Regions from separate parts of the Jeotgalibaca porci genome, predicted to be linked through region 1. Evidence: a T-box and tRNA genes for the amino acid it is inferred to sense, from the RefSeq annotation. Region 1 holds a T-box; the other holds one or more tRNA genes.
The links. The T-box of region 1 lies ahead of thrS (threonine--tRNA ligase). A T-box ahead of a tRNA ligase gene usually reads a tRNA of that ligase, here a tRNA-Thr.
Positions count from the first base shown of each region.

Region 2: it encodes a tRNA-Thr, which carries the amino acid that the T-box ahead of thrS (threonine--tRNA ligase) is inferred to sense. The anticodon was not compared.

Region 1 is NZ_CP049889.1:574,935-602,223, reverse strand. It holds gene G7058_RS03130 (ABC transporter permease) at 1-831, shown strand, start outside; gene G7058_RS03125 (phosphotransferase family protein) at 1,072-1,869, shown strand; gene trmB (tRNA (guanosine(46)-N7)-methyltransferase TrmB) at 1,942-2,586, shown strand; gene G7058_RS03115 (PepSY domain-containing protein) at 2,901-3,254, opposite strand; gene pepA (glutamyl aminopeptidase) at 3,404-4,480, shown strand; gene G7058_RS03105 (thioredoxin family protein) at 4,493-4,813, shown strand; gene ytpR (YtpR family tRNA-binding protein) at 4,828-5,439, shown strand; gene G7058_RS03095 (hypothetical protein) at 5,463-6,077, shown strand; gene murC (UDP-N-acetylmuramate--L-alanine ligase) at 6,162-7,493, shown strand; gene G7058_RS03085 (hotdog family protein) at 7,758-8,222, shown strand; gene polA (DNA polymerase I) at 8,244-10,895, shown strand; partial or broken gene G7058_RS11860 (MFS transporter) at 10,938-12,029, shown strand; gene G7058_RS03065 (hypothetical protein) at 12,026-12,202, shown strand; gene mutM (DNA-formamidopyrimidine glycosylase) at 12,195-13,055, shown strand; gene coaE (dephospho-CoA kinase) at 13,052-13,648, shown strand; gene nrdR (transcriptional regulator NrdR) at 13,703-14,185, shown strand; gene G7058_RS03045 (replication initiation and membrane attachment family protein) at 14,182-15,576, shown strand; gene dnaI (primosomal protein DnaI) at 15,576-16,502, shown strand; T-box leader at 16,553-16,766, shown strand; gene thrS (threonine--tRNA ligase) at 16,828-18,762, shown strand; gene G7058_RS03030 (amidohydrolase) at 19,240-20,427, shown strand; ribosomal protein L20 leader region at 20,484-20,617, shown strand; gene infC (translation initiation factor IF-3) at 20,644-21,165, shown strand; gene rpmI (50S ribosomal protein L35) at 21,194-21,394, shown strand; gene rplT (50S ribosomal protein L20) at 21,448-21,807, shown strand; gene G7058_RS03010 (NAD-dependent succinate-semialdehyde dehydrogenase) at 21,909-23,375, shown strand; gene hemG (protoporphyrinogen oxidase) at 23,559-24,980, shown strand; gene G7058_RS03000 (MBL fold metallo-hydrolase) at 25,069-25,794, shown strand; gene G7058_RS02995 (lipoate--protein ligase) at 25,817-26,830, shown strand; gene G7058_RS02990 (secondary thiamine-phosphate synthase enzyme YjbQ) at 26,843-27,250, shown strand.
Region 2 is NZ_CP049889.1:1,085,063-1,087,478, forward strand. It holds gene G7058_RS05525 (aldo/keto reductase) at 1-293, opposite strand, end outside; gene G7058_RS05530 (DNA alkylation repair protein) at 394-1,050, shown strand; tRNA gene G7058_RS05535 (tRNA-Thr) at 1,383-1,455, opposite strand; tRNA gene G7058_RS05540 (tRNA-Asn) at 1,466-1,539, opposite strand; rRNA gene rrf (5S ribosomal RNA) at 1,551-1,666, opposite strand; rRNA gene G7058_RS05550 (23S ribosomal RNA) at 1,771-2,416, opposite strand, start outside.

The sequences.
Region 1 (27,289 bases):
ACTTTTTCCGGAGCGGACATCGCAGTTTTATTTATCATCGGCTTAGTCTTGAAATGGGCGCACTTGGGATTGGAAGAGGCCGCATTGCGATTCGGAACAAGAGGAAAGGTTAAACATTTGAAATGGTATTTGTTTGGTGTAGGTGTGATGAGTTTCTTGGGAGCATTCTTTGTGCATCCATTGGTGGGACTGACAATCGCTGGTATCATGGGTGTTGTGTTCGAAAACCAATTAAGGAGTATGCGCACGCAGCTCATCGACTGGGAAACATTAGTGACCACGGAAGAAGAACGCATGGTAAAAATAAATCGGTTTATTAATCTCTTTATTGATACCCCAACCGGAAAAGAAAAGGCAAAACGTCGGAGTTATTTAGATTTTTGCGTCCCTTTTCTTTCCGGTAAAGACAATCCGTACCAGTTTTTATTTGTACGCAGTTTCTTACGAGGCACGAGCTATTTTGGTTTGTTTGGCCGTTTAACCGCCATTGGTGCAGTGGTGTTATCTCTGTCAGAGATTGTAGTATTTAATTTAGCATTAGGCGTTTTATTACTATATGTGACTGGCTTCCAATTACTTCCGCTATACAAAGAAGTGACGGAAAATGTGATGGTGCGCTTATATCCACAGGCGGAAGAAGCGAAGTTTGTCGGTTTTTCTCAGCTGTTGCAACGTACTCTGTTTATTCAAGCGATTATCTTTTCGCTTGCGACCTTAATAGGAACGGATCCTGTGTCTGGCTTAATGGCTACGGTTATAAACAGCGTGTTTGTTATCTTTTTTGTAAAAGGTTATGCACGAAAACGTTTGGCTAAACACCGTCCTAACTGAGTTTAGCTGTTGATGCTGTAGATTTACCTTGACGGAAGTAGAAAATGACCCTAAAATAACAGTAGTGTTTTCAGAATAGGTAAATTCTGGACAGTGGACGATTGAAAATTCAAATGAAGCATTTAGAGAATCATGAAGCCGAGTGACTTTTCCTGTATGGTATTTAAAGGGGAGGTCACTTTCGTATCTTATTTTCTAATTGGTATTCATTAACCTAACAATGAACGAGGACTGAAATTAATGGACTACAAGATGGATTCGGGGTGGAAACTACACCCAATCGGAGGAGATACCGGTCATGCTTATATGGGCATTCGGGCTGAGGAGAAAGTGTTTTTAAAACGCAATTCCTCACCTTTTTTAGCCGCGCTTTCGGTTGAGGGTATTACGCCGCGTCTCATCTGGACGAAGCGAATCGGAAATGGCGATGTCTTGACGGCCCAAGAGTGGCTGAATGGTCGTGTTCTAACGAGGCAAGAAATGCATACGCAAGAGGTTACCGATTTGGTGCGCAAGATTCACCATTCGGAGCATCTCTTAGGAATGTTGCGGAAAGTGAAGGGTGAAGTATTTGATCCCGAAACATTTCTTGCAGAATATACAGCTGATTTGGATGAAAGTCTGGTGACAAATTCCTTCTTGGCGACGATTGTCAGCTATTTGGAATCAACGTTGTATTTGGTAAAAGGATCAGAATATACGGTGTGTCATGGTGACTTGAACCGGAAGAACTTTTTCTTGACCGAAAACAAACGATTGTACTTAGTGGATTGGGAAAGTGTAAAGATTGCTGATCCAATGGCGGACATTTCGCTTCTATTGATTCAATACGTTGCACCGGAAGCTTGGGACAATTGGTTGACCGAATACGGTATTGTCCGATCGGAAGCAATCGATGCCCGGCTGGAGTGGTATAGTCTGGTAAATCGTTTGATTTTAGCTAAACGTTTCCACGCAACAGGCGATTATTTTAAAATGAATCAGCAAATCCTAGGTATGAAAAAGACATATGAAAATAGAAATTATAAAAAATTATAATATCCTATTCCGCTAATTTGTCATGGGAGTAGGATTTTATTTTTGGGTAAAACAAGGAGGATATGAAAGAGCATGAGAGTAAGACATAAACCGTGGGCTGCTGAAAAATTGGCAGAGCATCCAGAATACGTTGTTACAGAGCTAATTTCACAAAAAGGGAAATGGCAAGAAAGTTTCAAAAATGAGGCACCGATTCACATTGAAGTAGGTTCCGGAAAAGGCCAATTCATCGTTGGTATGGCGGCACAAAATCCAGATATTAACTATATCGGAATCGAATTGCAAACAAGCGTAGCAGTTACAGCTTTGGATAAAATGTTGGAAGCACAATTGCCAAACGTGAAATTATTAAATACAGATGGTGGTTTGCTATCTGATTATTTCGAAGAAGGTGAAGTTGACCGTGTGTATTTGAACTTCTCAGATCCATGGCCAAAAGCTCGCCACGAAAAACGTCGCTTGACGTATAAATCATTCTTGGAAAATTACGAAACAATTATGAAACCAAATGGCGCTGTCCATTTCAAAACAGATAACATGGGACTTTTCGAATACTCATTAGGAAGTTTCTCGCAATACGGCATGATTATTGATCAAGTGTGGTTGGATCTACATGCTTCCGATTTCGAAGGCAACGTTCAAACTGAATACGAAGAGAAATTCGCTGCAAAAGGCCAACCGATTTACCGGGTCGAAGCGCATTTCTCAACAAAATAGATAGAAAAAATCGCAACGCAGAAAATTCTGCATTGCGATTTATTTTTTTGATAGAAAGTGCTGACTCAAACTGGCTTTCGCATTTGAGTAGTCGTTTTCGGTTAGAAACGCTGACTCAAACCGATTTTCGCATTTGAGTAGTCGTTTTCCGCGAGAAACGCTGACTCAAACCGATTTTTGCATTTGAGTAGTCGTTTTCGGTTAGAAACGCTGACTCAAACCGTTTTTCGCATTTGAGTAGTCGTTTTCGGTTAGAAACGCTGACTCAAACCGTTTTTCGCATTTGAGTCAGCACTTTTTGCTTCGTTGGAAATTTACAGCTTATAAATATCTAAGATTGTACCTGTATACGCGTCTGCGATGAATTCGTATTGAACGAGCTCGTCATTTTCTTTTCTCGAAATGCCACCATAGTAGACATCGGTTTCAGAAGAGAAGCGCGTTAGCGGTACGGGATGGAGTTCAATCCACGAGCCTTCAATTGGTCCGTCTGCTAAGAACATTTTTTTTACGTTATCAAGAATTTTATCGCCGTTTACTTTTTTTCTTCTGCCAGCGCAAAGAGCTACCAGAGATGCTCCAATGACAATTCCTGATGTCAGTAGGATACCGGCAAGGATTCTTTCTCTATTTGAGTCATAAAAGGTTTCTTCATCTTTAAATAACATCGTGATCCCTCCTGATTCTAAATGTGAAGATTCTAACGCTAGTATAGCATAAATGCGTATGAGGTGTTAATGATTTAAAAACCGTATTATTGCCGGTTTTCATAAGATTATGTATAATGAAAAGTAGAATTAACGGGAGGGTTGTCCAAGTGGAAGACAAAACATTTCAACTGATTAAGGACTTAACAGAAATTCAAGGTACGAGCGGAAATGAGCGTAACGTTCGTAATTATATGCGTGAAAAAATGACGCCATTTGTGGACCGTGTAGAAACAGACGGTTTGGGTGGTGTTTTCGGAATTCGTGAAAATGAAAACGCGGACGCACCTCGTATTATGGTTGCGGCACATATGGACGAAGTTGGCTTCATGGTCACGCTCATTACGGACAATGGTATGTTGAAAGTGACGCCACTAGGTGGTTGGAGCCCGTATGTTGTTTCAGCACAACGCTTCACACTGCAAACACGTAACCAAGATATACCAGTAATCTCTTCATCAATCCCGCCGCATTTGTTGCGTGGAGCAGCCAGCAGTACAGATTTAAAAGTAGATGAAATTCTATTCGATGCTGGGTTTGATTCGCTTGATGAAGCAATGGAATTTGGTGTGCGCCCGGGCGATACAATCGTACCGCAAGCTGAAACGATTTGGACTGCCAATAAAAAGAAAATTATTGCGAAAGCATGGGACAACCGTTACGGGAACGTTGTTGTGGTAGAAGCCTTAGAAGCTCTAAAAGATGAAAAATTACCAAACACCTTGATTGCGGGAGCAAACGTGCAAGAAGAAGTAGGGCTACGCGGGACACGCGGTTCAGTTAATAAATTTAATCCAGATTTATTCTTTGCCGTTGACTGTTCTCCTGCAAATGACTTGATGACTAAAAAGGGAACCTTTGGCCATTTGGGAGAAGGATTCTTGCTGCGTATTCAAGATCCTGGCATGATTACTTTGCGGGGAATGCGTGAGTTCTTGTTGGATACTGCAGAAACGCACAATATTCCGTATCAATATTTTGTATCAAAAGGTGGTACAGATGCTGGTGCAGCGCACACAATGAATCACGGTGTACCAAGTGCGGTAATCGGCGTTTCAGCACGTTATATTCATACACATCAATCCATGTTCCATATTGATGACTACGCTGCTGCTAAAGAGATGGTTATTCAAGTAGCGAAAACACTTGATAAGAGTACATACGAAACGATTATGGAAAGAAATTAGGAGGGCATTCAGATGGGAAATTTAACACTTGAAAAATTACAAGAACTGAAACAAGCAGAAAAAACAGTGTATTTATTTACAACGACATGGTGTGGTGACTGTCACTACATCAAACCGTTTATGCCTGAAATAGTTGAAAAGTTCGCAGATTTCACCTTTGTTGAAGTGGACCGCGATGAATTTATGCCGTTTGCGCAAGAGCACAGTGTCATGGGAATTCCAAGTTTCATTACGTACAATAAAGGTGAAGAAGTAAGCCGTTGGGTAAATGGCGATCGTAAAACACAAGAAGAAATCGAAGCGTATTTAGAAGAAACACGCGAAAAAATCTAAGGGAGCCTATTATTATGTGGTTAAGTTTTTATAACAAAGATGCAGTTGGCGATACATTATTATTAACAAAAGGTGACATTACGCGTTCTGAACTGGCAACAGAGTCAAAGGGAAATGTAACACGTATTTACCGTGAAGCGACTGGCGAAACAGTAAGTATGAATGTTTTTGAAATTTCTAAAACATTTACACCGGCTGGAAATGGGCAGGTTGTTTTGACAGATGAAGAATTGGAGCAATTGAATGCTTTGATTAAAACGGTTGGTTTCGAAGATGAAATTACTGTTGATTTGTCACCAAAATTTGTGGTGGGGTATGTTAAAGAGTGTGTACCGCACGAAGATTCAGACCATTTAAATATCACTCAAACAGAAGTGGATAATGGCGAAGTTCTGCAAATTGTTTGTGGCGCTAGCAATATTAAAAAAGGGCAAAAAGTTGTTGTAGCGAAACCGGGTGCAGTAATGCCAAGTGGTTTGATTATTTGGCCGGGTGAGTTACGCGGAGTAAAAAGTAACGGCATGATTTGTTCAGCTAAAGAATTGAACGTTGAGAATCCAACGGGCAAAAAAGGTATTTTGGTGCTGGATGCCGATACTGAAACAGGAAAAGCATTTTTTGAATAATAATACCGGAAGGAGTGCGTGCAATGATTAAGGGTAAAGGTACTTTCCCGAATTACTTATTAAATACATCAGCTCATGATGAAAAAGAAACGGAAAAAAGTGAACGCCAGTCCCAGCACACAACGTTTGTTGCGTCAGACATGCACGGTGCCACTCCTTCTGTTCCATTTTTAAGAGAACATAAACATTCTTTCCAACGCTATCAAAAGGAAAATCCTGAGGCGAAAATCCGGAAAGACTATATCTCTGAAGAGCGGAAGCGGCAACGCGAGGAAAACAGTGAGAAAGCTTCTCAAGTTTTTTCATTTTACAAGAGTCGACGCCCATTTCGCGCTTCTGAGATTCCTTCAATCTGGAATACTAATCCTCGTGATGAAAAAGGAAGCACAGATTATAGTAGAATCAAGGAGCAGCTGTATGTGAATGATGCAGACTTGATTTTAGTTGATTTGAACCCATCCACAGAAGTTGAAAAGAAGTCTGCAGTTAATAGAAAAGCAAACAAAGCTTTGCACCGCTCGCTAGGGTTAATTATGGAACAAGAGCAGGCTCATTCGTGGGCACAGAGAGAAGTTGTCCAGCAAACGCCCATCGTGAATGGTGTCAAATCTTTCTTTGATGAAATGAATGAAACGTAGATGCTTGTAATATACTCAATAAGTGTTATAATTTCGTGGGGATTTTTTTCATTGAGGTCGGTTATAGATTAGTGGAGGAAACAAATGAATAATCAAAATATCTATCATTTTGTCGGGATCAAAGGATCCGGCATGAGTGCACTCGCAATTATTTTGCACGGTAAAGGTTTAAATGTACAAGGTTCAGATGTAGAGACTTATTTCTTTACTCAAAAAGGGCTAGATGATTTAGGCATACCGATGTATCCATTTGCGAAAGAAAACATTAAACCAGGAATGGTTGTTATAGCAGGGAATGCCTTCCCAGATTCGCACGAAGAAATTGTGCGTGCGAAAGAGTTAGGCTTAGAGGTTGTCCGTTATCATGAATTTATTGGCAAGTTCATCCAAGATTTTACCAGTGTAGCGATTACAGGTTCACATGGTAAAACAAGTACGACAGGATTACTGTCACACGTACTGAGTGGGATTGAGCCAACCAGTTATTTAATTGGAGATGGAACAGGGTTTGGTCGTCAAGACGCAGATTTCTTTGTGTTGGAAGCGTGCGAATACCGTCGTCATTTCTTGGCATATTCTCCGGATTATGCGATTATTACCAATATTGATTTTGACCATCCAGACTACTACCAAGATATTAACGATGTGGTGAATGCTTTCGAGACATTTGCCGGGCAAGTATCAAAAGGGTTGATTGCGTGTGGCGATGATCCATACATGGACCGCATCAAGGTTGATGTTCCGATTTATTTATATGGAATGGAAGCTGAAAATGATGTTGTGGCGAGTAATATTGAAAAGACAACAGAAGGCAGTACGTTCGATGTAACGATTCGTGGTGAATTCTATGGTCGTTTTACAATCCCAACATTTGGAAATCACAATATTTTGAACTCATTGGCAGTCATTACCTTCACGCATTTGGAAGGTCTGTCGAAAGAAAAAGTTCAAGCACAATTAGATACGTTTGGTGGCGTGAAGCGTCGCTTTAGCGAGAAAATAGTAGAGGATATGATACTAATTGATGATTATGCTCACCATCCACAAGAAATTAAAGCAACATTGGATGCGGCACGTCAAAAATATCCTGAAAAAGAAATCATCGCTGTTTTCCAACCACATACATTTACACGCACAGTTGCTTTGTTGAGTGAATTTGCGGAAGCATTAAATGTTGCGGATGCTGTTTATTTATGTGACATTTTCGCATCAGCACGTGAGCAAAGTGGTACGGTCTCAATTCAAGACTTGGCAGATAAAGTTGAAAAAGGAGCAGAAGTGCTTCCACTCGAAAATCTGTCACCATTGTTGCAATACCGCAATGCAGTGATTCTATTCATGGGTGCCGGAGATGTTCAAAAATTCGGTATGGCGTATGAAGAGATATTGAATCACAGTATTAAACGTGTAAACTAATAAAGGCTAAATCAGAGGCTGTTCTCAGTAAAATGAGGCAGTCTTTTTTTGCGGGCGAAAGTGAGCAATGAATCGGTAATCATTCCCCATAATGCGGCGAAAGTGAGCAATGAACCAGTAATCATTCCCCAAAAACCCCAAATCGCTGCCTCACCTCATCCTCCAAACGACATTCATCGGATCTAATTGTTCCAGTTCCTTTGAAACCCTTGCGGGATTTGTTAAAATGGAAGTAATCTATTTGATACGGGAAGGTAGGATCGTATGGCATTGAAAGATATAAAACTAGGAAAAACGATTGATGAAATTCAAGAAGGGGATTCCTTAACGGTTACAGAGATTATTGAGACGCGCGACGTTCTGTTATATTTAGGATTAACAAACGATGATAACCCGCTTTACGTTCAGTACGACTATTCTCAAGAAACAACTTATCACAAGCCGCTTGTGCCAACGGTACTCCTTGTTGGAATTATTACGAGTAATATTTCCAAGCATTTACCAGGCCCTGGTTCGCATATAGTGGATCTATCCATTGACCTTATCGAACCGATTTATCACAACATCACGATTACCTTTGATTTCACAGTGAAGCGCTTGGACGAACGCCGCGAGCAAGTGACGATATTTGTCGAAGGAAACACTCTAGATGGCGAACGCCTGGTGGAAGCAGAATTGATTGTGGCGACTCCACAAAAGCTGCATTTCCCGGATGGGGATGAAGAATAAAAAAGTTAGGATGTAAATAAAATGGCAGATAAAAAGAAATTATTATTATTGGACGGAAGCAGTTTGGCATTCCGCTCCTTTTACGGCCTGTTGGATTTGAATCGATTCAAAAACCAAAATGGCCTTCATACAAATGCGCTTTACGCATTCAACCGCATTTTAACGCGCTTATTCGAAGTGGAGCAACCGACCCATATGTTGGTGGCTTTCGATGCTGGGAAAACGACATTCCGGACCGAGTACTTTAAAGAATACAAAGGCGGCCGTCAAACGATGCCTTCAGAGTTGGCAGAGCAATGGCCGTACTTCAGCGTCCTAATCGAAGCGATGGGTTCCAAAACGTACGAGCTTCCAAATTACGAAGCAGACGATATTATCGGAACATATGCCCGTATGGCTGAAGAGCAAGGGTTTGACGTCGTTATTATTACCGGCGATAAAGATTTAACGCAACTTGCGACTGACCAGACACGTGTAGATATTACCGTTAAAGGCGTTTCAGAATTGAAATCTTATACACCGGAATCGATTCGTGAGGAGATGGGAATCGAACCGCTCCAGATTATCGATATGAAAGGTCTAATGGGCGATTCTTCCGATAACTACCCAGGTGTAACCAAAGTCGGTGAGAAGACGGCTTTAAAATTGTTGAAAGAGTACGGCAGCATCGAAAATCTTTATGAACATGTCGATGAAATGAAAAAAAGTAAGATGAAAGAAAACCTCATCAACGACAAAGAATTAGCGTTTATGAGTAAAAAGTTAGCAACAATTGACTTGGCTACGCCGGTTAGCTATTCACTTGATGAACTCATTGTGACAGATGAAAACAAAGAAGAACTGGTTTCTTTCTATCGCGAAATGAACTTCAATACATTCTTACGCGATTTGGATCATACGGAAGAAGACGTTTCAGATTCTTTTGAGAAAATCACTTATACACATCTCGACGAAATTACCGAAGCACATTTCACTAATGATATGGCGCTTTATGTCGAAATGTTAGAGGATAACTACCACTATGGCACAATCGTTTCTGTAGCTTGGGGAGACGCGAACACGATTTATACAGCCTCTCCGGAAACGGTAAAAGCTAGCATTCCTTTCAAAGAGTGGGCAGCAAATGAAGAAATGAAAAAAGCCGTTTATGATGCCAAACGCACACAGGTTATCTTGCATTATGCAGGCATCACACTGAACGGGATTCATTTCGATACGCTCCTGGCTTCCTATATTATCAATACGAAAGACACGGGCCGCGACATTGCCGCAGTCGCACAGGAATACGGGTATACAGAAGTTTCTTATGACGAAACGGTTTATGGAAAAGGTGCGAAGCAAGCTGTTCCGGAAGATGCGGACATTGTGAACGAACACTTAGCACGTAAAATAAAAGCCATTCAAACACTTCGTCCTCAATTGGAAGCTGAATTCGAAAAGGATAACTTGACCGAATTATACTATGAAATAGAATTACCCTTAGCGCTTATTTTGGCAGAAATGGAAATGACTGGTATCACGGTTGAACCCGCACGTTTGGAGAAAATGAAAGTCGAATTTGCCGCGCGTTTGACAGAAATGGAAAAAGGCATCTACACCGAAGCAGGCGAAGAATTTAATGTGAATTCACCAAAACAACTGAGCATCATTTTATTTGAAAAAATGGGATTGCCCGTTATTAAGAAAACGAAAACAGGCTATTCAACGGCCGTTGACGTGTTAGAGAAATTGAGTGCGACCGCACCGATTGCCCAAATGATTTTGGATTACCGCCAACTTGCGAAGTTGCAATCCACATATGTGGAAGGATTGTTAAAATATATCAAACCTGAAACAGGGAAAATCCATACCATTTATACACAAACGCTGACACAAACGGGACGTTTAAGCTCTAACGAACCAAACTTACAAAACATTCCGGTTCGAATGGAAGAAGGGCGCAAGATTCGTCAAGCCTTTGTACCTTCGCATCCAGACTGGCAAATATTTGCATCGGATTATTCACAAATTGAATTGCGTGTCTTGGCGCATATTTCTGAAGATGCGCATATGAAGGAAGCTTTCATCGAAGAACAGGATATTCATACTTCAACAGCCATGCGTGTGTTTGGGATTGAAGATGAAGCAGAAGTGACGGGCAATGTGCGTCGCCAAGCGAAAGCTGTTAACTTTGGAATTGTTTATGGTATTTCTGACTACGGATTATCGCAAAACTTAGGTATTTCAAGACCCGAAGCCAAAACATTTATCGATACATATTTCGAAAAATATCCAGGTATCAAGCAGTTCATGACGGATATTGTGGAAGAAGCGAAAGAAAAAGGATTCGTTGAGACGCTATTCCACCGTCGCCGTTATTTACCGGATATCAACAGCAGTAACTTCAACTTGCGCTCTTTTGCTGAACGAACAGCGATCAACTCGCCGATTCAAGGAACAGCAGCTGATATCTTAAAGATTGCGATGATTCGCATGAATAAAGCGTTGAAAGAAAAAAATATGAAAACACGTATGCTTTTACAAGTGCATGATGAGTTGATTTTTGAGTGCCCGCCAGAAGAGATTGAAGTACTGGAGAAATTGGTGCCGGAAATCATGGAAAATGCTGTCAGCCTATCTGTACCTTTGTTAGTGGACAGTCATTACGGAAATAGTTGGTACGAAGCGAAGTAAGCAGGAAGACTGTGACACAGTCGTTTCTAAGGAGGATTTCAAATGAGAAAGGCTAACCCTTTTTACGGATGGATGATTGTTTTAGGAGCGATTGTGTTTTTAGCTCTTTCAGCACCAATTTCGGTTTCTCTAACCAGCTTATTTGCTACGGCGGTTACCGAAGATACAGGTATCTCGTTGAGTCAATTTACGTTATCAAATACCTTACTTCAAGGTGTGGGCATTTTATTGGCACCATTGGCTTCACGCTTATTGAGTACTAAATACTTTAAGAAAATCCACATCGCGATGACTGCTCTTTACGGGACAGCCATTGCGATGCTTGGCTTTGCCAATCATTTGTACGTTTTTTATTTGATCTCACTCGTTAAAGGAATAGCTTTCGTTTTTATTGGGATTATTCCTGTGGCAATGATGATTAGTAATTGGTTTGAATGGAAGCGCGGAAAAGCGATGAGTCTGGCGATGACCGGATTAAGTATGGGCGGAGTCATTTTTGGACCGCTTGTGTCGAAATGGTTATTATAATATGGCTGGCGCCAAACGTATATCATTTATGGCGTCATGCTGCTGGCGATTGGCCTGCTGATATCGCTGTTTATTTACCAACGTGTCCCTGAAGATAAAGGCTTAACCAAGTTGATTAGTAACCAAAGCGGTGAAACGCAAACCAAGATTCAGAATCGCCAGATATATTTAAGCGGTCAGGAATCTCTTGGGAAACCATTTTTCCTCATGCTACTTATTGGCATGCTGTTTGCGGGCTTGGTAAATGGCGGCGGACTGGGACAATTTCCACGTGCTTTCAGCCTCGCGCATGGCGCTGTATTTGGAGGATTATTGATTTCGATCTATTCACTCGTAGGAATCTTTGGGAAATTATTATTGGGATGGCTAAATGATACCTTTGGCATAAAAGTCGCGATTATTTACAGTGCCGGTACCTTATCCCTGGTTTTCTTTTTTATGCTCTTTTCAAATCAGTTGTGGGCCGCGTTTGTAGCTGCGATTCTGTATGGATCCGCAAATGCGATTGGGGCGGTTGTCGGCCCGCTATTGGTTGCCTCCTTGTATACCGTCGAAAATTACGGTGATGCTTACGGATCATCCAAAGTGTCCAGCAAACAGGGATGACATTCGGCTCTATTACCGTCGCAACGTTGTTTGATAGGACGGGCAGTTATCAGCCTGCTTGGCTGTTATTTTTAGTACTCGCAGCTGCTGTTTTAGTCTTGTGGTTGCCGGCCTTGAAGTTAAGTCAAAAATATCTGATTAAACAAAAAGAAAGGGAAGATGTACATGCCTGAATTACCAGAAGTAGAAACGGTTCGCAGAGGGCTCAATCAGCTCGTGGCGGGTGCGACCATCAAGAGTGTGGACGTATTCTGGAATCGGATGATTACACCGCCATTTTCCTCTGAACGTTTCCAAAATGAATTAGTCGGCGAACAAATTCATACAATTGAACGTCGGGGTAAGTACTTGATTTTTCTTTTAGATCATTGGGCGATGGTTTCCCATTTGCGAATGGAAGGGAAATTCACTGTTACAAAAACAGGTGAGCCTTATGAGAAACACACGCATGTCGTTTTTCATCTCAGTGATAATCGCGATTTGCGTTATTTGGATGTGCGTAAGTTCGGTCGTTTTTCGTTGATGCCGATTGATAAAAAGGAAAATTACGGTCCAATTCAAAAGTTAGGACCTGAACCAACAACGAGCCAATTTTCGCTCGAGAATTTCCAAGAAAAGTTATCCCGGACACAACGTGCAATTAAAGCGGTGATTCTGGATCAGCATATTGTGGCAGGTGTGGGGAATATTTATGCCGATGAATCTTTGTTCCGTGCGCAAATTAATCCCATGAAACCCGCGAATCAGTTAAATAAGGGGGAGACTGCGCGTCTGCGTGAAGCGATTATTACGGTTATTGCAAATGCAGTGGAAGCAGGCGGGACCACCATTCGGACGTATAAAAACACGCTGGGAGAAGCCGGGAAGTTTCAAGTTGCTCTCAATGTTTATGGCAAGACAAATGAAGACTGTCCACGCTGTGGCACCCCGATTGAAAAGACTAAAGTCGCACAACGGGGCACACATTACTGTCCTAAGTGCCAAGGGTCGATTGCACGCTATGAAAAGAAAGGACCGGCAGGATGACATATATTTTAGGATTAACAGGAGGTATCGCGACTGGGAAGTCAACCGTGTCAAGGTATTTTTCTGATAAAGGCTATGCGGTGGTGGATGCAGATGTAGTAGCACGTCGCGTGGTTGAACCAGGGACAGAAGGGTTGGCTAACATTGTCGCGCATTTTGGAACTGAAATTATCCAAAAAGACGGAACATTAAATCGTGAAAAGCTAGGCGCAATGATTTTTTCCGATGCTGAAAAACGTGAAACGCTAAATAACCTTTTAAGTGCTCAGATTAGACGGACGATTATGGCCGACACAGAAACGCTTGTAAATGCAAACCAACCGCTGATTGTATTGGATATTCCCTTACTGTATGAAGCAGGCTATGAAACCCACTGTGATGCCGTTATGGTTGTGTATACAACCGAAGCAGTGCAGCTGGAACGGTTAATGGCCCGCAACAATTTGACGGAAGAAGAGGCTTTGAATCGTATTGCCAGTCAAGAGCCGATTGAAACCAAGAAAGACCGCGCAGATATTGTCATAGACAACAACGGCCCCCTGAACCATACCTATGAACAAGTTGAAACATGGCTGAAAAACAACATAATATAGCGGTTATTATGGTATACTAGCTACAGAAAATGACTAGAAAGGGGTCTGGAAAGAATGCAATGTCCAAAATGTCAATATAATGGATCGCGAGTTGTGGACAGCCGCCCCGTCGAAGAAAATAACTCGATTCGCCGCCGTCGTGAGTGCGAATGTTGTCACCAACGCTTTACTACTTTTGAACGAATTGAACAGACACCGTTGCTCGTTGTGAAAAAGAACGGGACACGTGAAGAATTCAGCCGTGAAAAGTTATTGCGTGGTCTGATTCGCTCCAGTGAAAAGCGTCCGATTAAGTTGGAGCAGCTGGAAGAAGTTGTGAACCAGGTTGAACGGGAACTGCGTGCATCGGGTGAGAGCGAAATACCAAGTATGGCTATCGGTGAGTATGTGATGGAGCACTTGGCTAAAATTGATGATGTAGCGTATATTCGCTTTGCGAGTGTGTATCGTCAATTTTCTGATCGTGAAACATTCTTGGCGGAACTACAAAACCTTGAGAAAAAGAATCACCATGAGCTAGAGGGGCGGAACGAATGAATACACCTTGGAAAAATTTAAGTCCGAAAGACTCCTTTCGCACACAACAAACGTGCTTTATTTCCGATGTGGACCGTAAAGTCATCACCTACTTGTATCAACCTATTATCGGCTCACATGCGTTCAGTTTGTACATGACGCTATTGGGTGATTTTGAAATGACACCCCAACCAAAACTGCATTCTGAACTGCTAGCCACATTAAACGTCGGGATACCGGAGTTTTATCAGGCACGCATTCGTTTGGAAGGCATAGGCTTATTGAATACATACGTGAGAGAAACCGAGCAGATGAAAGAATACATCTACGAGCCGTTGATGCCTGTCACGAGCAAACAGTTTTTTGAAGAAGATTTGTTACGGATGCTGTTGCGGGAACACATTGGTGAAGGACGTTTGAGACGGCTGCAAGAGCAATACAGTTTTCCAAAAGCTGACTATAGTGACTTACAGAAGATTACGCAATCATTTGTAGGTGTTTATAATGTGGCGCGTACGATTGTCCCGTTGGAGCAAAGTTCATTGCTGGAATCACGCAAAGGTCAAGCACCGCAGATTGAAATATCTTCGTTTAACTTCAGCTACTTGAAGCAATTATTAAATAGTCAGTTTTTCCGTCCTGAAGCATTGACATCAGAACTTCGGAAGAAGATTGAAGTCCTTAATAAATTGTACGGCATTGAAGAAGAGGAGATGGCCGCATTATTGATGCGTGCATCAAATCTTGAGAATGGTGTTGTGGATACAAAGGAGCTCGAGAATTTGGCTGCCGACAGCACGACTCAAGGTATTTCTAAGAGTGTGATTCGTGACAAAGTGGAGCAAACGGCCGAGGCTTCTGCCGAGCAACAGGCGAACCGGGAAGCGGCTTTGAAAAAAGCCGGCTACACTGAGCAGGAAATACAATTGGTTTTACTAGCGGAAAAATTAACTCCGTATCAATTTATCGCGGATATTAAGGCGCAGAAAAAGGGACAGGTTACTTCAAATGAAAAAAATCTGCTGAACATTTTGTTGAGCCAATACGATTTGTCCTCGGGAGTTTTGAATATGCTGATTTATTACATGTTGGTAATTCAAGGTGAGCCGACGATGAATAAAGGTGTCGCAGAACGGATTGCCAACGACTGGACCCAATCCGAAATCTCCTTGCCCGAAGAAGCGATTAATAAAACGAAACAATTTATCGGACAAAAGCGCGCCACTGCTGAAAAGCGCAACGTCCGTCAATATGGTCGTAACGTTGTCCGTAAGGTGGAGAAATTACCGGAATGGGCAACGGAGAAACCGACGCAGACGAAAAGCGAACGTCTTCTTTCTGACGAAGAACAGAAACGATTTAATGAACGCCTGAAAAAATTCAGGAATGGTAGAAAGGCCGGAGATGACTAATGGATCACATTGGAAGAGGATTCCGTAAATTTATGAACCAACCAAATGTTTCCGAACAATATGAAAATATGATTCGCTCGGTCTTGGCTGATCCGGAAGTCCATACTTTTCTGGAAACAAATAAAAAAACAATTACGCAAGAAATGATTTCGAACAGCTACTCAAAGTTACATGAGTTCGTGCAAGAAAAGCGTAAGTTAACACGCGGCGAAATGGGGCAAAACCCCGGTTACCAACCGGAATTGGCGCTTAATGCCGGATATATTGATGTGGTGTATGTTCCCGATCAAGCCACGATTAAACGGGAACGTGAGAAAGAATTGCGTAGCCGCATCAATTCAATTAATATTTCCAAAGAAGCTCGAAAAGCAACAATGGAGCAATTCGTGCAAACGGAAGAGCGCTTGGATGTGCTGAGCGAAGCGTTCGATTTTATAGAAGCGTATGCCGATAGTCCAGGTAGCTTCCATCAGGGCTTGTATATCCACGGGCCATTTGGTGTTGGTAAAACGTATTTGTTGGGGGCAATTGCCTATGAGCTTTCTTTGAAAGGTCATGTTACAACTTTGATGCATTACCCGACATTTACGCAAGAAATGAAAGCTGCGATTTCAGACAACAGTGTGCCTGAAAAGTTGGACTTGATTAAAAAAAGTGCGATTTTAATGTTGGATGATATCGGTGCTGAAATTAACTCGACTTGGGTGCGTGATGAAATTCTGGGTGTGATCTTACAACACCGGATGCAAGAACATTTGCCGACATTTTTTACCTCAAATCTCACTTTTTCCGAGTTGGAACAACATTTGCGAATCGGAAATCGCGGTGACGATGAGCCGATTAAAGCCAAACGTTTAATGGAACGTGTGCGCTTTTTGGCGAAAGAAGTACAAATGACAGGGAAGAATCGCCGTCTAAAAGGTTAAGAGGCCCTTGCATTTCTTGCTTGTTCATGTTTTAATGAACTAGAAATTAAATGAAATCGTTGAGAAAGACAGACAACAGAAGATAACATTTTTAGAGAGAGATGGGTTGGTGGAACATCTCAATGGCCTTTTGTATGTACCCCTTTCGAGAGAAGAATTGAAACAAGTAGATTCTTCCGGTCCGCACCGTTAACGCGCTGAAGAGTTTTCGTTTCTGACGAGAACTGAATTTGGGTGGAACCACGTCAATTACACGTCCCATTTCCGGAAGAAATTCTGGGAATGGGACTTTTTTTATTTATTAAGAGAGTATGGAGGAATAAAAATGGCAGAAATTAAGATTACTTTCCCAGATGGCTCTATCAAGTCATTTGACAAGGGAATAACTGTTCAAGACGTTGCGAAAAGCATCAGCAACAGCTTGGCTAAAAAAGCACTAGCTGGGAAATTCAATGGTGAATTAGTTGATTTTACCCGTGAATTGGAAGAAGACGGAACATTGGAAATTGTAACGCCGGATCACGAAGATGCATTGGGTATTTTGCGTCACTCAAGCGCGCATTTATTAGCACATGCGATGACACGTTTATTCCCGGGTGTTCATTTCGGGGTAGGACCTGCGATTGAATCAGGCTTCTACTATGATACAGATATGGAAAACCAATTGACAGAAGAGCAATTGGCTGACGTTGAAGCGGAAATGACAAAAATTATCCGTGAGAACCATGCCATCGTCCGTCGTGTTGTTTCACGTTCTGAAGCATTGGAAATTTTCGCGAATGATCCTTATAAAGTGGAATTGATTACTGATTTACCAGAAGATGAAATTCTAACTGTTTACCAACAAGAAGATTTCACTGACTTGTGCCGTGGGATTCACGTGCCGTCTACAGGTAAAATTCAAGTGTTCAAATTATTGTCATTGGCTGGTGCATACTGGCGCGGAAATTCAGACAACAAAATGATGCAACGTGTATACGGAACGGCATTCTTTAACAAAAAAGATTTAGCCGAATTCCTAAAAATGCGTGAAGAAGCGAAACAGCGTGACCACCGTAAATTAGGGAAAGAATTAGACTTGTTTATGATTTCTCCTGAAGTTGGATCTGGTTTACCATTCTGGTTGCCAAAAGGTGCGACAATCCGTCGTACATTGGAACGTTACATTGTGGATAAAGAAGTAAGCTTGGGTTACCAACACGTTTACACGCCAATCATGGCAAACGTAGACTTGTACAAAACGTCCGGTCACTGGGATCACTACCATGAAGATATGTTCCCGCCAATGGATATGGGTGATGGCGAAATGTTGGTTCTACGTCCAATGAACTGCCCGCACCACATGATGATTTACAAAAATGAAGTTCACAGCTACCGTGAATTGCCAATCCGAATCGCGGAACTGGGTATGATGCACCGTTACGAAAAGAGTGGGGCATTATCTGGGTTACAACGTGTACGTGAAATGACATTGAACGATGCACACGTGTTTGTTCGCCCAGATCAAATCAAAGAAGAATTCAAACGTACTTTACAATTAGTACTAGATGTTTACGAAGACTTCAAGATTACCGATTACCGTTTCCGTTTAAGCTACCGCGACCCAGCTGACAAAGAGAAATACTTTGATGACGATGCAATGTGGGAAAAAGCAGAAGCAATGCTGAAAGAAGCAATGGATGAAATGGAATTGGACTACTTCGAAGCTGTCGGCGAGGCTGCTTTCTACGGTCCAAAACTGGACGTTCAATTCAAGACTGCAATTGGGGTAGAAGAAACAATGTCTACAATCCAATTAGACTTCTTGTTGCCAGAACGTTTCGACTTAACATACGTTGGTGAAGACGGTGAAAATAACCACCGTCCGGTTGTTATTCACCGTGGCGTTATTTCAACAATGGAACGTTTCGTAGCTTACTTGATTGAAGAATATAAAGGTGCGTTCCCAACTTGGTTGGCACCGGTTCAAGCAACAATCATCCCGGTAAGCGTGGAGCACCATGCAGACCGTGCTTACGAGTTGAAATCACAAATGGACCGCATGGGTATGCGCGTCGAAGTGGATGATCGCAACGAGAAAATGGGTTACAAAATCCGTGCTTCTCAAACGCAAAAAATTCCCTACCAAATCGTAATCGGAGACAAAGAAGTAGCCGAAAATACGTTGACTGTCCGTCGTTATGGTTCGAAGGAAATGAATACAATGGCTGCAGAAGAGTATCTGTCATCTGTTGATTTCGAAATTAAGAACTTTAAATAATGGAATGTACGAACCTCCTCGTGAGGTTCGTATTTTTTCGGGGTGAAATGGTCACTATAAGGCTTAAAAATGGTTTGAGAGAGCCATTTGAGGACTAAACTGCGCACTCAAACGCAAAAACGGATCTGAGTGCGCATTTTTAGGCATTACCTGCGCACTCAAACGTAAAAATGAATCTGAGTGCGCATTTTTAGGCATTACCTGCGCACTCAAACGTAAAAACGAATCTGAGTGCGCAGTTTTAAGCACTACCTGCGCACTCAAACGCAAAAACGAATCTGAGTGCGCAGTTTTAAGCACTACCTGCGCACTCAAACGCAAAAACGAATCTGAGTGCGCATTTTTAGGCATTACCTGCGCACTCAAACGCAAAAACGAATTTGAGTGCGCAGGCATCCAAAAGGAAACATTTCTATCCCATCCGAAATAGGTTTGTGTTACTATAACACCAACGTATTATTTGAAAGGGGAACAAGCATGTCACGCGATAAATTGATGAACCTACTTGAACAAAAGGAAGCAGATATGATTGCACTACGCCGTCATTTTCACGAAAATCCTGAAATTTCATTTGAAGAAAAAGAAACAGCCGACACGATTGCTGCCTTCTATGCAGGGAAGGACGTAGAAGTCAAACGCAATGTCGGAAATGGTTACGGTATCGTTGTAACCATTCAAGGGAATAAGCCGGGCAGAACGATCGCCTTGAGGGCGGATTTTGATGCCTTACCAATTAAGGAAGAGACTAATTTACCGTTTGCTTCTAAGAAGCCCGGTGTGATGCACGCATGTGGGCACGACGGACATACCGCATATTTGATGACCTTGGCAGATTGTTTCATCGAATTGAAAGATGAGTGGGCCGGTACCATTAAAATCGTCCACCAAAATGCTGAAGAAGTTGGACCGGGTGGTGCTAAATCGATAGTCGATTCCGGTGAACTGGACGACGTGGATGAAATTTACGGCATTCATTTTTATCCAAACATCGAAGTCGGGCACGTTGAGTACGCGAGTGGCTGGGCGTATGCCGGCTGTAGTGAGATTTCAGTTAAAATTCAAGGAAAAGGTGGACATGGTTCCATGCCGCATATGAGTAACGATGCGATTGTCGCTGCTTCTTCCTTTGTCATGAACTTACAGACGGTTGTTTCTCGCCGTATTAATCCCTTTGATATGGCGGTCGTAACGATTGGTTCCTTTGAAGGAGAAGGCGTCAGCAATGTTATCAAGGATAATCTGACACTTTACGGCGATGCGCGTTACATGGATATCGAAGTTGGGAAGAAGATTGAAGAAGAAGTCCGTAAATTAGCGCGTGGGTTGGAAGAAGGCTTCAGTGTGGAAACCGAAGTCACATTCGCCTGGGACTATCCGCCACTATACAACCACCCTGAACAGACCGAAGCAGCTGCGAAAGTAATGAATGAGCGTGGCGTAGGGACGTATCTGGAAAATGCTTCCTTAACACCGGCCTTTAACGGTGCCGAAGACTTCGGCCAATATCTATTGAAAATTCCTGGCGCATTCTTAAATATGGGTGCAAAACCAGAAACAGACACATACTTTATGAATCACCATCCGAAATTCGATATCAACGAAAAAGCATTACTAGTCGCAGCCAAAACGGTCGGCGACATCACTCTCAGCGCGTTGGGTAAATAAATTCAAAAAAATGTTTGACAATATGATAAATACATAGTAAGATATAACAGTTGAGAAAATACAAGCAGGAGCACCCGCTTCTCGCCTAAGTTGACAGTTGTCCTTGGGCCAGATATGTACAAGTTTGTCACAGTATTGGACTGTGTCATAATTGGGCGGGTATCGGAGATATCCGCTCTTTTTTCTGCGCTTTTCTCTCAAATATCATGGAGGTGAATGACCATAGCTAAAGATATGATGGTAAACGACGGAATCCGAGCACGCGAACTTCGTGTAATTGGAAGCGATGGTGAACAAATCGGAGTAAAAACGAAAGCAGAAGCATTGCAACTAGCTGAAGCCGCAAATTTGGATCTAGTAGTAGTATCGCCAAATGCAAAACCGCCTGTAGCCCGTATTATGGATCACGGGAAATACCGTTTCGATCAACAAAAACGCGAACGGGAAGCTCGTAAAAACCAAAAAGTGGTCAACATCAAAGAAGTGCGTCTAAGTCCGTCCATTGATGAGAATGATTTCCAAACGAAAATGCGTAATGCACGCAAATTCTTGGAAAAAGGCGACAAAGTGAAAGCATCTATTCGATTTAGAGGACGTGCAATCACACATAAAGAAATCGGACAAAAAGTCCTGGACCGCCTAGCATCTGAACTATCGGATGTATCCTCAGTTGAAAGCAAACCACGTATGGATGGTAGAAGTATGTTCTTGATGCTGGCTCCAACGCAAGAGAAGTAACAATTTTATTTTTTTAGGAGGAAGACTAATGCCAAAACAAAAGACACACCGCGGATCTGCTAAACGTTTCAAAAGAACTGGTAATGGTGGTTTGAAACGTTACAGTGCTTTCACAAGCCACAGATTCCACGGAAAAACTAAAAAACAAAGACGTCAATTGCGTCAGCCATCAATGGTACACGCATCTGATATGAAACGTATCAGCCAACAATTATCACAAATGAAATAATTAAACTACGAATACTAGTAGAGAACAAGATGTTCTCATAAGGAGGAATTACCATGCCACGTGTAAAAGGTGGAACAGTAACACGCCAACGCCGCAAGAAAGTTCTTAAACTGGCTAAAGGCTATTATGGTTCAAAACATACATTATTCAAAACAGCTAAACAACAAGTGATGAAATCTTATATGTACGCATATAGAGACCGTCGTCAAACTAAACGTAACTTCCGTCGTCTATGGATTACGCGTATCAACGCAGCAGCTCGCATGAACGGTTTGAGCTACAGCCAAATGATGCACGGTTTGAAACTTGCTGGAGTGGAAATGAACCGTAAAATGCTTGCAGAATTAGCAGTTAACGATGCAGCAGCTTTCACAGCAGTTGCAGAACAAGCTAAAACAGCATTAAACAAATAATTAAACGAAAAAAAGTTATCTCTTTATGAGGTAACTTTTTTTGTTTTCGGTTAAACTTATGTTAGGTTAATAATGAAAGCGAAAACACAGGAGGTAGAAGAATGACAACAAAGAGACAAACGTTGCCAGAAATGCACACTGATTTATTTATAAATGGAAAATGGGAAAAAGGATCAAAAGGGATGCGGCCAGTTATTAACCCTGCGACTGGCGAAACCTTAACGGAAGTATCAAGAGGTGACAAAGCAGCCTTCGAACGAGCGATTGAAGCAGCTAAACAGGCCTTTCCTGTTTGGTCTGGTATGGAATTACGCGAACGGGTCAAAATTCTGCACCGTGCTGCCGACTTAATTGAGGAAAATGCGGATAAATTAGCACTGATTATGACTTTAGAACAAGGAAAGCCATTGGCAGAATCAAAAGGTGAAATCCAAACGAACGTTGATAATTTGCACTGGAATGCTGAAGAGGCGCGTCGCATCTACGGAGAAACTATTCCGGCTCCAAATAATCATAAATATGAGGTACGTAAACAACCAGTCGGAGTGGTGGGTGCCATTACACCATGGAATTTCCCATCAAACATGATTGTCCGTAAAATTGGACCAGCTCTCGCAGCGGGCTGTACAGTTGTTTTGAAACCGGCTGGGAATACCCCGCTATCCGCGATTGCTATTTTCGAAATCTTCGAAGAAGCCGGCTTACCAGCCGGCGTTGCCAACTTGGTTATGGGCTCAGCGAGTGAAATCGGCGCTACTTTTGCTGAAAGCAAAGATGTCCGCAAGTTAACATTTACCGGCTCTACTGAAGTCGGCCATGTATTGTACGAACAGTCAGGTAAAACATTGAAGAAAATATCTCTGGAATTGGGTGGGCATGCACCCTTTATCGTCTTCAAAGATGCACCGATTTCAGAAACAGTGGATATGCTTGTTAAAATGAAATTCCGTAACAATGGGCAAGCCTGTACGTCACCGAACCGTATTTTCGTGGAAAAAGAAATTAAAGAGGTATTTACAAAGGAACTTGTTGCTGCAGTGAAGAAAATTAAAGTTGGAAACGGGCAAGATGAAGGCGTTGTAACGGGACCGCTTATTAATGATGAATCACGCAAAACAATCGATGCACAAATTAAAGATGCAACCGAAAAAGGCGCAGAAGTATTAATCGGTGGCGGTCGCTTAATGGAAGGTGAATACGCAGATGGCTTCTTCTATGAACCGACTGTTTTGGATCATGTCACACGCGATATGACTATCTTCTATGAAGAGACATTTGGTCCGGTAATTCCATTGCTTACATTTGAAAGTGAAGATCAAGTCATTGAAATGGCCAACGATTCTGATTTTGGTTTGGCATCGTATGTCTTTACAAAAGATTTACGTGTCGCAGAAAAGGTAAGTAATGCTTTGGAATATGGCTTAGTAGCAATAAATAACGTGGCGGTTTCCAATTCAGAAACACCATTTGGCGGTATGAAGTTCTCGGGATTAGGCCGTGAGAATGGCAAACAAGGTGTAGAAGAATTTATGGAAACGAAATTTGTGAACACGAGTTATTTCAAATAACAGTAGAGGATCGGGGATTATTTCCCGGTCTTTTTCTATGGGAATTTCTAATACCTAAAAAGAGGGTTTCACTGCTACCTACTATTCTACCGTATGCAATTTGTCACAAATTGTTCACTACTTTATTCTGTGAAGTAGGATATGATAGAGGTGTCGAAAAGTATTCGGAGAGAAGGTGAGAACGTGTTTCGTGGAAATAAAAGAATTGCGATTTTGGGTAGTGGTTTAAGTGGGTTGGTCGCAGCTTATGAATTAAATAAAGCAATTGAAGCAGAGGGATTGCCATTTGAATTCGTTTTACTTGAAAAGAGCGATCAAATAGGCGGTACCATCCGAACTGTTCAGACGGACGTGGGTCCTGTGGATGTGGGTGCAAGTAGTTTTGATATTCGCCGTGAAGATATCCGGCCGTTCTTAGCGGAATTGGGCCTTGAAGATGAGATAGAGTACAGTATAGGCGGCAAGCTAGATCGATTCAGTACCAATGAATTTGTAACATCTAAAAAGCCGAGTTACCACGGAATTCCCATCAATTTTTCCGATATTATGCACGAAAAGGAATTGTCCTTAAGTGATAAGTTATCCGTATTAATTAACCACTCTTTTAATAATATGAAGCTGGGAATGGATTCAAATACGACCACTTCTGAATTTTTGGAATATCGTTTTTGTAAAGCTGTTAGTACAATGATTGCTTACCCTAACTTTCCGGAGAATATCTTTGGGTCGATGGAACTATGTCCACCTGCTTTCTTTGACCAAAACCTCATTAGTTTATTTGAAAATACGGACAGTCGCTATAATGTAACAGAAGCAGAGTTAGCACACTATATGGATGGTGAAGGCTCTGAATACACCTTGAAAGGCGGTCTGGCGGTGCTGGTTGAAACACTTATGGAAAAGATTCCGGATGTTGTTTTAACAGGAAAAAAAGTGACTAATCTTTATGGTATGGATGAAAATGTATTTCTGATGACCTTGAATGATAACGAGAGCTTACGGGCAAAAACGGTTATCTCAACACTTTCAATTGCAGAATCTGCGCCCTTATTGAATAATTGTGAAGACATTGGCATTAAAATTCCACAAGCACAGGTCTCCTCGATGGGTACCATTTTATATCGTTTTGAAAAGGGTGCGTTGACGCGTTATCCAGAAGGGTACGGCTTTGTTATTCCAAAGCGTAGTTCCTTCCATATTACAAAGACATCACTGTTGAACCGTAAATGGCCGTCCTTGAAAGATGCCGATCACGATATCATGTTAGTTGAAGTGGGGCGTCGTCTGGAAGATACCATTGTTCAATTATCAGATGAAGCATTCTTGAATATTATTAATGAAGAAGTGAATGAAATATTTCAAGTTAAAGGCGCGTATCAATCCGCAAAAGTTTATCGCTGGATAAATAATATTCCCCATCTGGAAGCAAATGAACGGAATGAATTAAATGAAATAACCACCATACATAAAAAACGTATTAATGACAAAGGTATTTTTATGGGCGGAAATGGCTTCAGAGGGTATGGTCTACCAAATGCCATCAACGAAGGAAAACGCCTAGCCAGAGAGGCTTTAGCCTATATGAAAGCACAACAAGAACTTTAGAAATCGCTGAGATTTCTAAAGTTCTTTTCTTTCTTTTCAATGTTATACTACTATTAGGCAAGTTATCCTGTTATGAGGAGGTATCTTTATGAAGTTAACGGTATTGGGATTTATGGGCGGCTATCCTGCGAAAGGTGTCGGCACCACAGCGTATTTGTTGGAGTCTGAAGCCTTTCATTTGTTGATAGATGTCGGAAGCAACGCGGTTTTGGCGTTAGAAAAACATCTGGATCCGAAGCAATTAGATGCGGTTATAGTGACCCATTATCATCCCGATCACATTGCGGATATGGGCGTCCTGCAGCATGTTTTTCAGCTGAAAGACCCAGATAAAACCCTGCCAATTTATGGGCATGTAGAATCTGATTTGCACGGACTCCGTGAAAGTGCGTATACAACAGCAGTAGATTATACTGGCAATGAACCGATTATGATTGGTCCTTTTCGGATTGCATTCTTGAAGACGCTTCATCCTGTTCCGTGTTATGCACTTGAAATCATTGAAATTACAACGGGTAAAAAGTTAGTATTTACCGCAGATTCAGGCTATTTAGCGGATTTTGTTTCATTTTCAAAAGATGCGGATGTCTTATTAGCTGATACAAACTTTTTCCAAGGACAAGAAGGTCACAAGGTGCATATGACTTCTTATGAAGTGGGAAGCATTGCTAAAGAAGCAAATGTGAAAAAGTTAATTTTGACGCATTTACCTCCAAGTGTTGAATGGGAGAAACTGCTGGGAGAAGCAAAGGAAGCGGCCGGCGATGTTGTTGTTGTGCAGCTTGCGGAAAAAGATTTACAAATTATTATCTAATTGATAGAGGAGACGAAACGGTATGTATTTTGTTGATAATCAAAACCATCTTGACCCAAGTGTAAATATTGCCTTGGAAACGTATTTATTAAAAGAGAAAAATTTGGATGAGCCTATTTTGCTATTTTATATTAACGAGCCATCTATTATCATAGGACGAAATCAAAATACAATCGAAGAAATTAATCAAGCATATGTGGAAGAAAATAACATCCACATTGTGAGACGGATGTCCGGCGGCGGTGCGGTTTATCACGACTTAGGCAACTTTTCATTCTGTTTTATTACCGAAGATGACGGGAACTCTTTCCGTGATTTTGCGAAATTTACAGAACCAGTTATTGAGTTCTTGCATAAAGCGGGTGTTAAAGACGCCGCTTTGAAAGGGCGTAACGACTTAACAATCGGAGATCAAAAATTTTCCGGAAATGCGATGTATGCGACAAATGGCCGTATGACTGCCCATGGAACAATTTTGTTTGATTCAGACTTGGATGCTGTATCCAGCGCTTTGAAACCACGGAAAGATAAAATTGAATCCAAAGGTATTAAGTCTGTTCGCAGCCGCGTCACGAATATTAAACCATTTGTGGATGAGGCTTATAAAAATATGACTACGGAAGAATTCCGTGATGCCTTGCTTCTACATATTTTCGAAGTGGATAACCGTGAAGACGTGAAAGAGTATCATTTAACGGAAGAAGATTGGAAGCGTGTATACGAAATTCGCGACGAATATTTTGGCAACTGGAATTGGAATTACGGTAAATCGCCTAAATACGGTATCGAAATCCGCCGTCGTTTCCCAATTGGAACGATTGATTTCTTGTTCAATATTAAAGCAGGGGAAATTGTGGAAGCAAAAGTCCATGGTGACTTCTTTGGTTTAGGCGAAATTTCCGACGTAGAAGAAACGTTGGTAGGGACGAAATATACCAAAGCGGATTTACGTGAGAAATTTGAAACGATTGACTTGAAGAAATATTTTGGTGCGATAACTGCTGAAGAACTGGTTGACTCTCTTTTCGCTGAATAGGAGTTGGTTAAAATGGCAAACAATTTATTTAAGTTTCAAATCGAAACACATCAAAAGCAATCTTTCACGAATCTGGATCACTATTTAAATGAAGCCATTCGTGATAGTGGTGTCAGTGATGGGATCGTCTTGGTATATTGTCCACATACGACTGCGGCAATTACGATTAATGAGAATGCGGATCCCGACGTGAAAGTTGATTTGAAATTGGGACTGAATGAAACCTTTCCACATCGCGCTGATTATGTCCATATGGAAGGTAATTCTGACGGACATATGAAGTCTTCAGTTGTGGGTGCTAGCGAAATGTTAATTCTGGCAAACGAAAAATTGATTCTGGGAACGTGGCAAAGTGTTTATTTCGCAGAATTTGATGGTCCCCGTCATCGTACTTTTTATGTGAAGCTAATAGAAGGCTAATAAAGGGAAAATGGAATTTCAAAAAAGAAATCGGGACGC
Region 2 (2,416 bases), 500 kb from region 1:
TGAATGATATGCTCCTTTGAGAAATCATACATTTTACCTGGGACAATTCCCGTTTTCGATTGGACATGGACTGCATCACGTGCAATTCCCATTTCCGAAAAGGCGCGACCAAAAATTCGTTCTGACTCTCCACCCCCGTAGATGTCAGCATGATCAAAAAAGGTAATGCCATTATCTACCGCAGTCTGAATGACTTTTTTAGCTTCTTCATCTGTAAGGCTATTCATTCTCATGAGACCTAACCCTATCTCTGATACTTTAAGTTCAGTCTGTGACACTTGTATTTTTTTCATATCCGACTCCCCTTTGAAAACGTTTTACCTACAAAAGTATATCACACTTAAAGTTGTCATGTATAATATTCTATATGGAGAAAGAATGGAGGATATCGTTATGTGGTATGGAAATTTATTCGAGGAGTTAAAGTCTTTGCAAGATTCTGAGAGAGCCGTTTCGATGGCTGCCTATATGCGTAATCAATTTCCTTTTCTGGGTATTGCTGCAACTCCACGCAAGTTGGTGGCAAAGTCCTATTTTAGAATTGCACTGCAGGAACACATAATTGACTTCGATTTCGTTGAGAAATGCTTTCAACAACAAGAAAGAGAATACCAGCAGTTGGCGGTTGATTACCTCTTGTCGATACAAAACTTATTAACGCCCGAGGATCTTAATAGAATTAAAAAGTATATCGTAACAAAATCGTGGTGGGATACTGTCGATGGATTAGATGGTGTAGTTGGAAGCATGACGCTTCGTTATCCCGAACTCAAAAAAGTAATGGTGGAATGGAGCCAAACGGATAACATTTGGCTGCGAAGAGTCGCCATTGACCATCAACTGTTGTTCAAGAATAAAACCGATACACTCCTTTTAGCAGAAATCATCACGAATAATTTCGGGACCAAGGAATTCTTCATTAATAAAGCAATCGGATGGTCTCTTCGTGATTATAGTAAAACAAACCCACAGTGGGTGAAGGATTTCATTCAGAAGCATTCGTCTCAGATGGCTCCGTTGAGCATTCGAGAAGGCAGCAAGTATCTTTAAATCGTCCTCCTAATTCTCATGATTCCAATATACTGAAGACATAACTCAATAGAAATTTCTTCTAAATAAGCATTTGGGTCTTTTGTTCCGACCCACATTCTTGTACAATGAATGTGGATCACGTGAATCCTCCTGTTATTTTGTGTGGTAACTTAATTATAGGGGGTTCACGTGCCTTTTTTCTTTAAAAAAGAAAATGGTGTTGGTGAATCATTACGATTCACCAACACCATTTATTATATAGAGTCCAAAAAACCCTTGTAGCATACTGTCAAAACAGTAAACTACAAGGGTTATTAAATGTTGGTTAAGTATATTTTTGTAAAAGCGCAAGCCATCTGTCGGGATCGAACCGACGACCTCCACCTTACCATGGTGGCGCTCTACCGACTGAGCTAAGACGGCAAAGAAAAAACTCCGCAAGTAGGACTCGAACCTACGACATCATGATTAACAGTCATGCGCTACTACCAACTGAGCTATTGCGGAATAAATTTACTGCGCGGCAACGTCCTACTCTCACAAAGGGAAACCCTTCACTACAATCGGCGCTAAGAAGCTTAACTTCTGTGTTCGGGATGGGAACAGGTGTGACCTTCTCGCCATCGTCACCGCACAATTATTTAATTAAAGGAACAACGTTCCCTCAAAACTGAATCCATAACACGACTGAACAGCTGACCAACGCTCATTCATCGCTTGCTTTTTTTATTCTAAATCTTGGTTAAGTCCTCGACCGATTAGTACTAGTCCGCTCCATACATCGCTGCACTTCCACTCCTAGCCTATCTACCTGATCGTCTCTCAGGGGTCTTACTCATTCTAGATGATGGGAAATCTCATCTCGAGGGGGGCTTCACGCTTAGATGCTTTCAGCGTTTATCCCTTCCACACATAGCTACCCAGCAATGCCCTTGGCAGAACAACTGGTACACCAGCGGTGTGTCCATCCCGGTCCTCTCGTACTAAGGACAGCTCCTCTCAAATTTCCAACGCCCGCGACGGATAGGGACCGAACTGTCTCACGACGTTCTGAACCCAGCTCGCGTGCCGCTTTAATGGGCGAACAGCCCAACCCTTGGGACCGACTACAGCCCCAGGATGCGACGAGCCGACATCGAGGTGCCAAACCTCCCCGTCGATGTGAACTCTTGGGGGAGATAAGCCTGTTATCCCCAGGGTAGCTTTTATCCGTTGAGCGATGGCCCTTCCATGCGGTACCACCGGATCACTAAGCCCGACTTTCGTCCCTGCTCGACTTGTCTGTCTCGCAGTCAAGCTCCCTTCTGCCTTTGCACTCTACGAATGATTTCCAACCATTCTGAGGGAACCTTTGGGCGCCTCCGTTACTTTTTAGGAGGCGACC